Regions from separate parts of the Virgibacillus saliphilus genome, predicted to be linked through region 2. Evidence: riboswitches for the same ligand, from Rfam matches in the RefSeq annotation. Region 2 holds a riboswitch; the other holds the start of a gene.
The links. Region 2 has a riboswitch for FMN ahead of KFZ56_RS13045 (ECF transporter S component). Riboswitches for the same ligand answer to the same signal wherever they lie in the genome.
Positions count from the first base shown of each region.

Region 1: another riboswitch for FMN. It lies ahead of ribD (bifunctional diaminohydroxyphosphoribosylaminopyrimidine deaminase/5-amino-6-(5-phosphoribosylamino)uracil reductase RibD); the one in region 2 lies ahead of KFZ56_RS13045 (ECF transporter S component).

Region 1 covers NZ_JAGYHC010000001.1:1,289,625-1,295,350, reverse strand. Annotated here, with positions in the region: gene KFZ56_RS06370 (bifunctional 3,4-dihydroxy-2-butanone-4-phosphate synthase/GTP cyclohydrolase II) at 1-375, opposite strand, end outside; gene ribE (riboflavin synthase) at 409-1,017, opposite strand; gene ribD (bifunctional diaminohydroxyphosphoribosylaminopyrimidine deaminase/5-amino-6-(5-phosphoribosylamino)uracil reductase RibD) at 998-2,113, opposite strand; FMN riboswitch at 2,271-2,416, opposite strand; gene KFZ56_RS06355 (DmpA family aminopeptidase) at 2,731-3,717, shown strand; gene KFZ56_RS06350 (DUF4097 family beta strand repeat-containing protein) at 4,105-4,902, opposite strand; gene KFZ56_RS06345 (HAAS signaling domain-containing protein) at 4,895-5,455, opposite strand; gene KFZ56_RS06340 (PadR family transcriptional regulator) at 5,448-5,726, opposite strand, start outside.
Region 2 covers NZ_JAGYHC010000001.1:2,684,932-2,690,657, forward strand. Annotated here, with positions in the region: gene menD (2-succinyl-5-enolpyruvyl-6-hydroxy-3-cyclohexene-1-carboxylic-acid synthase) at 1-584, opposite strand, end outside; partial or broken gene KFZ56_RS13025 (isochorismate synthase) at 584-1,974, opposite strand; partial or broken gene KFZ56_RS13030 (1,4-dihydroxy-2-naphthoate polyprenyltransferase) at 2,142-3,076, shown strand; gene KFZ56_RS13035 (hotdog fold thioesterase) at 3,092-3,478, shown strand; gene KFZ56_RS13040 (TraR/DksA C4-type zinc finger protein) at 3,494-3,859, shown strand; partial or broken gene KFZ56_RS13045 (ECF transporter S component) at 4,136-4,719, opposite strand; FMN riboswitch at 4,886-5,033, opposite strand; gene KFZ56_RS13050 (S8 family peptidase) at 5,363-5,726, opposite strand, start outside.

The DNA.
Region 1 (5,726 bases), 1.4 Mb from region 2:
AACATGTCCTGGACGTTTAAAGTCTGTTGCCTCTACATCTGAATGGATGAGTGCTTGAATGGTTTGAGATCGATCGTTAGCACTAATTCCTGTTGTCGTATCCTTGTGATCGATCGATACGGTAAAAGCTGTACCAAATGGATCTGTTTCCTGACTTGTCATTAAAGACAGACCGAGTTTATCAGCCAGATCCGCTTTAATCGGTGTACACACAAGTCCTCTTGCATGTGTAATCATAAAGTTAATCATTTCCGGTGTTGCATATTGCGATAATGCAACTAAGTCACCTTCGTTTTCCCTATTCTCATCATCTACAACGATAACCGGTTTTCCTACTTGTAAATCTGATATAGCTTCTTCAATTGTATGAAACATAAGCTTCCCTTCTTTCACATAATAACTTCCTGATTAGATTTCGCGGTTGTCCTGCTGCTTCAGCATTTGCTGTATATATTTAGCGAGCATATCACATTCGATATTAACGATATCCCCTTCTCGTTTTTCACCCAATGTTGTCTCTGAGACAGTATGTGGGATTAATGATATCGTAAATGTATGCTTCTCCACATGAAAAATAGTCAAGCTAATTCCATCCACCGCTACCGACCCTTTTTTAATGAAAAGCGGGGTGAGTTCTTTCGCAATTTGAATATCATAATAAACCGCATTCTCCTGCTTTTCCTTTCGAATAATTCTTCCCGTATCATCTACATGACCGGAAACAAAATGGCCACCGAATCTACCATCTGCTGCCATGGCTCTTTCCAAATTCACCTTGGATCCTAACGTTAGTGCATTTAGGGAAGTGGATGTAATCGTCTCAGGCATCGCATCCACTTGAAAATGTTCCGAAGTGAAATCCGTAACAGTCAGACAAATGCCATTTACTGCTATACTATCTCCCGTACTTATATCAGCGATAACGTTATCAGATCCAATTTCTAGCTTAACAGCCTGATCAGATACATGTTCCATGCGTTTCACGATACCCACTTCTTCAATTATTCCTGTAAACATCGGATACTTCCTTTCTCGGTTCAGCGGTGACTTTCATATCTTCACCTATCATCTCGACCTGTTTTATCGTTAGTTCCGGAACTTCTGAAATGAGCCTAAATCCTTCCCCCATAAAAGAAGTCGGTGCATCAATTCCGCCAATTAACTTTGGGGCCATATACATAACCAACTGATTCATTCGCAGCTTTTTTAAAAAAGAACCATTAACCTCAGCTCCACCTTCTACTAAGACTGACATGATTTTTCGTTCCCCCAAAATGTCCAACACTGTATCTACATCGATCTGTTCTTCTTCCAGCTGTATAACATCTACCCAAGGTTTTTTCAAAAATGGGGCCATTTCTTTTTCCGTCACATGCTTCCCGGTAAAAATCCACGTAAGGGCTTCATTATCTGTAATTATATTGGCGTCCAACGGTGTTCTTAACTTGGTATCCAAAATGATGCGTACCGGATTTTTGCCCGTATGGGAAAGTCTTGTCGTAAGCTTCGGATTATCCGCAATTACAGTGTTGACCCCTATTAAAATCCCGTCATGCCTATGTCGATAGTGATGTACATCATGCCGCGCCTTTTCCCCTGTTATCCATTTGCTATCACCTGTTACGGTTGCTGTTTTTCCATCCAAGCTGACAGCAGCTTTTACGGTCACAAACGGAGTCTTGGTTTGGGTATAATGGAAAAATACGGCATTTACTACTTCAGCCTCCTTATGCAACACACCGAGATCAACGTTCACATTAGCTTCGCGAAGCTTTTGTATACCTTGACCTGCTACCTTTTCATTTGGATCAGCAACTGCAATAACCGCCCGTTTTACTCCTTTTTCAACAATCAAATCCGCACACGGTGGAGTTCTTCCATAATGGGCACATGGTTCAAGCGTGACATATATCGTTGCGCCTTGAGCGTTCTCCCCCGCCATTTGAAGTGCGTGAACTTCTGCATGAGCTTCCCCTGCTTTTAAATGTGCGCCAATTCCAACAATAGCACCGTCTTTCACAACAACTGCACCGACCGGGGGGTTCGGACTTGTCTGTCCCGATACTCCTTGAGCAAGTTGTAGTGCATAACGCATATAATCCTCATCATTCAAAACTATCTCTCCTCACGATGAAAAGGCCTCTGAATTCGCTTCAGAGACCTAGGTTAGAATTTTTAACAACAAGAAAAAGGTATATCTAACAATAATACATGGACACCATCATGAAAACCCATGCATTTTTCGATTAGAGACATACGCGTTGATTAAAAAATTCCTTCTCCCATCCAGACTGTAACTGTCGGTTCCGGAGTTTCACCAGATCCACCGCTTGGTTTTATAACCGTGCGGGTCGCGGACTAAGAATTTTATTTCATCACCGCCGATTGGGAATTTCACCCGACCCTGAAGGAACATTTATATTTCATTTACTACAGTATAGCACTGCATTCTTGGAAAACGCAAGGGACATGGGGACAGGTTCCTTGTCCCAGCACACAAAATAACAGGTAGAGCTCACGTACTGGTGACAGTTTGACATTTATTCACGGTGGCGATGTTTTATCAGCGGAACTGCATACTTTATCGGCGGTTGAGGAGCTTTTATCAGTGGAACCTCATATCTTATCAGCAGTTCGGATGCTTTTATCAGCGATTGACAGTATTGTATCAGCAGTTATAATATACATAACATTAATCAATCACAAACTATCCAATAAGGAGCTCAAGCGATGCCGCTTCCAACAGGAAATTCCAATTGCATTACTGATGTGCAGGACGTAAAAGTTGGACATGTCACATTATATGAAAAAGTCGACGATGCAACTACCATTTGTACAGGAGTCTCCGCCATCCTTCCACATGGCGGGGATCTTTTCAATCAAAAAACGCGCGCAGCCAGTGCTATCCTCAATGGCTATGGAAAAACGACAGGCCTTGTTCAAATGGGAGAACTGGGGCTATTAGAATCCCCAATCATGCTAACAAACACATTTAGTGTCGGGGCAGTGTGGCAAGGTGCCCTGCAATACATGATTGAGGAAAACAAGGAAATTGGCGATGCAACCAGTACAATCAATCTTGTTGTCGGTGAGTGCAATGATAGCTATCTTAATTCTATCCGGCATCAGGCTATTAAGCCCAAGCATGCTGTTCAAGCGATTACAGGTTCATCGAATAAACCTTCCTTAGAAGGTGCGGTTGGAGCTGGTACAGGAATGATCTGTTTTGGTTATAAAGGCGGAATCGGAACAGCATCACGCGAAGTAACTGCAGACGGAGAAGTCTATACAGTGGGTTGTCTCGTTTTAAGTAACTTTGGAAAACGAGAGCAAGCACTATTTGCAAATTGGGAGAAACGCGATGTCGATACACCTGATGGATCGATTATGCTAATCATAGCAACAGATGCCCCGCTTTACGATCGGCAGTTAAAGCGCCTTGCCAAGCGTTGCGCAGCTGGACTTGCGCGTACCGGAAGCCATATGGATAATGGCAGTGGCGATATTGCTATCGCGTTTTCCACTGCTAATACCTATGATCACAACAAAAAGGCTGCTATCGAATCCATATCATGTGTACGTGATGATCACCCATTAATGAACCAATTATTTCAAGCTGTTACCGAGGCAACGGAAGAAGCAATTATTCGCTCTCTCAAATATGCAGAAACGACAGAGGGGAGAAATGGGCGTGTTGTGGAAAAAGCTCCATTATAGAATTGGCATATCACTCCATAACCATTCAGCCTTTTCGTTGGGGGACAGCAGGGACAGGTCCCTCGTCCCAGCACAGCGAAAAACGATTGGGACTGGGACAAACGTGTTTCCTTAAAAAGACGAACATTATCAAACTTAGCGTAGGAAATATGCGGAGACTCCAGCGGGAGGAAAGGCATAGGTAAGACACCTAAAGCCACGGGTAGCAATCTTTTTTTGCGATGGAGTGCTGACCCACGAAGTCACTTGCAACACGACGCGCACAAGGGGGCTCACCAGCCGCCCTAAGATGCGCGAAGTATATTTTTAGAAGCGATGTATGTTCAGAATTTATTTGTTAAAAACATTTTTGTCCCAGTCCCATTGTCCCTCCTAATGACTGAAAGGCTACTTCTCTACCGTAATATCTCCATTATCCGTAGCTAATGTAATCTCGTTATCGCCATTCCCAGTTACAGTATCCCAGTCCGAATCGCCGAAGATGTTAATTTTTCCGTTATCTACGCGCACATCAAATACTGCATTTGTGGGTTCTTCTGCTGTCTGAATGGTAATACTCCCGTTATCTGTATAGAAATCAAGGTTTCGATCAAGCCCCTCCGTTACAAGAGAAATTGCTCCGTTATCTGTCTTGCTGTTGATGGCTCCATCTACATGATCCAATTTTATTTTTCCATTGTCAGATGTCACATTAACCATCCCAGCTGCAATATTAGCCATTGCAACTTCCCCGTTGTCTGTTGATACGTCAATAGCTTCTACCGTTAGATCATCTGCTTGAAAGCTTCCATTATCTATATCTACAAGTAACGATTCATACGCTTTTTCAGGAAGGTATACGGTCAGTGTCATAGGGCCTCCCCAATCAAGCTGGAATAGTTTTTCTTTTTGTTTCTTGGTTTCAATGGACAATGTATTATCATTTTCCTTCACAGCCAATTCCGTTTTATTATCGCTTGCTGTACTTCCTTCAAGCTCCACTCTTGCATTTGGTTCTTCCGTGGATTTCATGATTACTTTTTCATTATCTAGCCGAATATCAATAGCTGTTATATTATCTATATTCGCTTGTTTCGTCTCAGCAACTGCCGTCCGTTCATGAAAATTAAACGTAAAAATACTTCCTACTACACCAACGAGTATTAACAGTAGAGCAACAACCATTATTTTTTTCACATTACCCATGCTTCAAACCACCCTTCACAAGTTTCACATTGTAATTCAAATAACGCACAAATCCAGTAGAAATAAAACGAGTTGCATACACCATTCCAATTGCTAGCAATAAACCGAGACCCGCAAGTGCGATCGAGAAAAATAAATCAAAGTACTGAAATGAATCCGGATAAATGGCCAAATTAGCGACAACCATTAATGGAGTGGCAATGAATGCGACTGCAGACACCCAGCCTGTAAGTAAGACGACTACCAGTGCTATAAATGGTCCAAGCACAATGACTAAATTGAAGAATCCTAACCCAATGACGGCCCATACGGCTCGTAGAATATTACCTGTTGTGGAAACGTCGTCGACTTTCTCCAAATAATAGGTGGCCAATAATTCTTTTGCAATTTGATTAGGCGTTCCCAAATTATTGGCAATCTCCTCCTCAGTCTTTCCTTCTTCTTTCCCGATGGCAAAATGCTCCCGGAAATCGTTTAACATATCCAGTCGTTCTGCATCAGGTAATTTTTTTAATGCTACGTCCATCTTTTTTAAGAACTGCTCTTCATTCACCACGAACACCTTCCTTTATTAATTCATTCACACCAATCGAAAATTGTTGCCATTCCTTGATTAGTTTTTGAAGATAATCCCTTCCTTTATCTGTCAACCTGTAATATTTACGCGAAGGGCCTTCCTTGGATTCCTGTAAATATGTCGTGAAGTATTCTTCTGTTTTCAGCCTTCGAAGTAGCGGATATACAGAGCCTTCAGATATGGCAATCCGATCAGAAATTTTCTGTACAAGTTCATAACCGTACCGATCTTGTTTATCCAAAAGTGC
Region 2 (5,726 bases):
GATCGCTCGCTCTGAACGCCCCAAACATTTTCCAGTGAAAAATCCGTATGAAGTGGTTCTCGAAATGGAAAATTTAAATGGACGGGTCCGTGATTGCCTTCCCATGCCTCATAAACAGCACGCGCTGCTTTACTCCTTACATAACCTAGCATAGTAGGCGTGGCCTCAGGCAGTGCCATTTCATGAAACCACTTCACATAGTCCCCGTATAACTTTATCTGTTCAATGGCTTGTGGGGCACCGACATCACGTAGTTCATGTGGACGATCTGCAGTGAGAACGATTAGTGGTACCCTGCTATAATGCGCCTCAACAATGGCAGGAAAATAATTAGCAGCTGCTGTGCCGGAAGTACATACAAGTGCTACCGGACGTTTTGTTGCTTTGGCAATGCCAAGTGCAAAGAAGGCCGCAGATCGTTCATCAAGAATGATCCACGACTTTATCTGTTCATGTTCGGCAATTGTTAATGCAAGTGGTGTCGATCTCGACCCTGGTGAAATAACTGCATCTGTTATTCCACTTTTGGTAAGTTCATCAATAAAATTAGCTGTATAGCGTGTTAAAACTTCTATATGATCCATTAGTATTCTCCTAGAACAGAAAGCATTGGTTGAAATTTAATCATGGTTTCCTCATATTCTGCTTCCGGCTTGGAATCTTTAACAATCCCCCTCCGGCAAATAAAGAGGCTTCATCTCCTTGTATAAGTCCGGAGCGGATCGCAACAGCAAATTCGCCATTTTGATTACTATCCAGCCATCCAATAGGGGCCCCGTACCAGCCCCGGTCCAACAACTCATGGTTCCGGATAAATGCAAGCGACTCCTCACGCGGTGTACCACCAAGCGCAGGTGTTGGATGGAGCTGTTTAATAATATCAAAGATGCTATATCCGTTTTTCAAGTGCGCTGTTACCGGTGTATATAAATGCTGTAAATTCTGAAGCGGATAAATAACTGGTGCTTCTGGTATATCAACTTTCGTGCAATAATTAGCCATAGCCTGTTTGATCATTTGAACGACAAAATTATGTTCCTGACGATTTTTCACGTCATGAAGCAATTCCTGGCTAATTTTCACATCTTCCTCTTTTGTTTCCCCTCTTGGTGCAGTACCAGCTAAACATGTCGATAAAAGGGCATCTCCTTCAAGTTTCACTAATCGCTCCGGGCTTGCACCAACGAAACAGTCCTCTCCCTTTTCAAAAGCAAAAATATAACTGTTAGCTTGTTTAGCCATTAATTTTTCTAAAATGGTTGCAATGTCGGCTTTTTTATTAAATTTCAAACGCATCTCGCGTGCGAGGACGATTTTATCTGCTTTATTTGCTCGAATTTGTTCTCTCGCCTGTCGAACTGTTTCTTTCCATTTATCTGGTTCGATGTCTATTTTTTCTTCGATTGTTACATGGTCAGAAGGATTAGCAATATGCCTAAAAAGATTGGCTTCCATTTGATTTATTTCCGCTGCCATCTGAACGGGATGATCCTCCCTAGTTACTTTCACATTTATGGTAAAATAATAGTTATTATTATTTTTCGTTAACATAAATTCCGGCACGATAAATTGGCTAGGGCTAAACTTTTTCCATAAAGTTGTTTGATCTTTTTTCGGATCAAATGCCATACCTCCCAGTGCCGTAATTCCAGTGCCAGCTTCCTTATATGGATTGTAAATGATTGCGTTAGCTAATATACGGTTCCATAATGCTTCCGTTTCTTCAAAACGGGCCTCAGCCTTTGTCGCCATTTCATATGCCTTCCCAATTCCAACAACAAAAAAGTCATCTTTCGTACTTGCCCAGAAAATACGATTTTTATGAAGTTCCTTAGCCCCTTCAAAAAAATGGAGGGGAGTCGTCTCTGTTATTTTTTTGGTTATACTGACAAGTTGAAAATCTTCATCAGGTTGCATGTCTTGCATTGCTTTATTTATTAATTCTTCTATTGGTTTTTCCTTTGTTTCAATCATCTGATAAACCTCCGTTAAACTTACGATGGCAAACTTTATTTCTATTTTATTCTCTTTTTATTTGTTTCTCAAGGAAAGGGACTGTTTTTTTCGCATTCCGACAATTGACACGTTTAAACTATTTCCTTATATTAATGATATTGATATATTTCAGGGGGAAGCATCTAATGCAATCAACAGATAAAATAAATGTAAAGCAGGCTTTAAATGAAAAAGAAGGATTTCAAATTTGGTGGCGTCTTATGCGCCCACATACATTAACAGCCTCATTTGTACCAGTTTTTGTGGGTTCCATGTTTGCTTTTACAGAGGGTTCTATCAATATAATCGTCTTTCTTGCGATGTTAATAGCATCCATGCTCATCCAAGCTGCAACAAATATGTTTAATGAATATTATGATTTTGTTCGCGGTCTGGATACGGAGGAATCCGTTGGCATCGGTGGTACAATTGTACGAGATGGTATCAAACCGAAAAAAATATTAAATCTAGCCTTTACTTTCTTCGGTATCGCGATTTTACTTGGCATATATATATGCATCGCATCCAGCTGGTGGATTGCGGCCATTGGTTTAGTATGTATGATAATCGGTTATTTATATACTGGGGGCCTTACCCAATTGCATATACACCATTTGGTGAACTATTTTCCGGGTTCCTGATGGGAACTGTCATTATAGGGATTAGTTATTTTGTCCAAACACAAACAATAACTGCAAATGTTATCTGGGTATCCATTCCGGTAGCCATCTTCATTGGAAGTATTATGTTATCAAATAACATTCGGGATTTGGATGGTGACAAGGAAAACGGTCGTAAAACAATCGCCATTTTACTTGGCAGGAAAAACGCCGTTACCTTCCTGGCAGCATTATTTATCACGTCTTATGGTCTAACAGCTGTTTACATTATAACAGGAATACTACCATTATGGTCGATTGTCACATGTATTAGTATTAAAAAAGCAGTAGAGGTTATTAAAAAATTCCGCGGCAAGACGACTCCAATTGAAATGATGCCTGCAATGGCCGCCACAGGGAAAACAAATACATTCTATGGCTTTTTACTTGGGCTATCTTTATTCATTAGTGCGTTTGTGTAAAAAGGAGTTATTATAATGGCAATAGAAAATACGCTCATCGAAGCGCTTGGGATTGAAGTAGTATCATTAGATAAAAATTTAGTTGTCTTGACCATGCCTGTTGATAAACGAACCCATCAACCAGCAGGCTTTTTACATGGTGGAGCGAGTGCAGCACTTGCAGAAACCGCCGCCAGTATCGGTGCAACTGCACATATCGACACGCAAGAATCAAGTGTATTCGGCATGGAAATTAACGCGAATCATATAAAAAGCAAACGTAACGGCATGGTAACAGCTAAGGCAAGTCCTCTTCATATAGGAAAAACAACAATGGTTTGGGAGATAAAAATAGTGGATGAACAGGAAAATCTTATATCTGTATCAAGATGTACAATCAGAGTCGTTCCAAAACGGAAATAAAGAAAGGTGATTCAAATGGCCAAACATGAGGAACTGACAGATGAAAAGATAACCTATTTCAAAAGGCGCCTGCAAAAATGGAGAGAAGAAAATGAAGAAGAGATTGAGTCAAATCAAGGAACCAGCCCAAACGATGAGACACAAGAACTAGCGGACTATGATAACCACCCAGGTGATATAGGAACAGAACAATTTGAACAGGAGCGTGATGCCGGAATTAACCTTATTCGAGAAGATCGTCTTCAGGATATCGATGATGCCTTGGAACGCATTGAAAACGGCACGTATGGCCTAAGTGAAAAATCAGGTAAACCGATACCACTGGAACGATTAGAAGCCCGTCCGGAAGCACGAAATTTAGTTGAGGAAGAAGAAGAATAAAGTCCGCCCTCTTTTTACAAGAGGGCGGACTTTATACAATAGACAAGTTTTCAATCGACTAAAGGAACCATTCTGGTTTGATTTCTCCCGATTTGATATGGGGCTCTCCCATTTAAGCCGTGGGCTCTCCCGATTTGATGTGAGGCTCTCCTATTTAAGGCGTGTGCTCTCCCGATTTGATATGGGTACCGTTCTGACTACTTTTTGCTAGCTTTCACTCGCTAAGCCCTCATCCAAAAATAAAGCCAACCCAAAACGGATTAGCTTTATTCTATCTTATATTATCTTTGCTTGCTGCTGTTCTATCCAACTTCGCATTTTCACAAATAGAGGAACAAACAGTAACCCTACAACAATCCCTTTAACAATATTAAATGGCAGTACACCTGCAATGACGGAAACCCATTTCACCTGTTCTGTCATATCCCAGCCCATGAACCATGCATATGCTGGTAAAACAAAAAAGTAATTTAATACGCTCATCCCGACAGCCATAATAACCGTTCCTGTTACCAATCCGGACACAATACTTTTTACCCCTTTGAATTTATGGTATAACAAGGAAACAGGTACAACAAACATAAGTCCTGCTAAGAAATTTGCAGCTACCCTATCGGATCACCCGCTCCGGAAACAAGAAAATAAAGAATATTTTTGATAGCTACGACAATAATTCCCGCAACAGGTGAAAATATAAGTGCTGCAATCAATGCTGGTACCTCACTAAAATCAATTTTTAAGTAAGCAGGTAAAAATGGCAAAGGGAAATTCAAGAAAAATAGTACCAGCGAAATAGTTCCAAGTAATGCTAGAATGATAAGTCTTAAAAGCTTTGATGATTGTATATTCTTTGTTTGCATCATCATTCTCCTCCTTCATCTTTAATCGATTCCTATCTCGTTCGATGAAGGATGAACCTTTCTCCTATTTTACAAAATACATATAAAAACCCTAAAGCCTAATGGGGCTTTAGGGTAATAGATTATTCATAGGAAAATTAAAGCACATAATGTACTATAATTGGCTCGACATCTTCTCCCATCCAGACTATACTGTCGGTCCCGGAGTTTCACCAGGTCAACCACATTGCAATATGCGTTGTGGGTCACGGACTTAGAGCACTTACAAGCTCCTTACCGTCGGTCGGGAATTTCACCCTGCCCCGAAGATATGGAATCGATTATTTATTTTATTATTACTTTGTATTATACATCATTTCGCCACATTTGCAAGTAATTTATTTCAAATTAAAAGAAAGGACTTATTGTCAGTCTTGCCGCCTTTAAATCTCCTCCGTTGATGACACTGCGACGTATCTAAGTATGCTTGTTAACCCACCGCTACGGCGTTGCGATTATGGCACACTACGTCGCAATTTCTATTTTTTGTGTCAAAAACAACATGCTATTTAAAAATAATCAAAAGGAAAAGGTGCAGAAGTGATCACTTCTACACCTTTAAACGAGATATGATCTAAATTATTAGCTATAAGCGATTAAATCATTACTCTGCATTAATAAATAAATTACCTTCTGCCTGTTGGCGTGTTTCGTTACCAAAGTCATCCACAATTTTCACCTCAATAACAGCACCTTCAGCCTCTATATTTGTTCCTGTCCACCATCCTTCATAATGGCCTTCTGACGTTTCCATCATCGGAAGCTCTGTCGCGTTGGCAACACTGTTTCGTTCATTTGTTAGCGGCATATGGATAAAGAATGTGGCTCTTTGCCCTGGCTCACTATCAAATTCGATATGCACACTTTCACCAGCATTGATATATACATCTTCCGTTGGTGTCAGATTAGCTATATCAGGTGCAGTGAAGTCCACTTCAAGACTAACCGACTCTGTTTGACTATTTCCA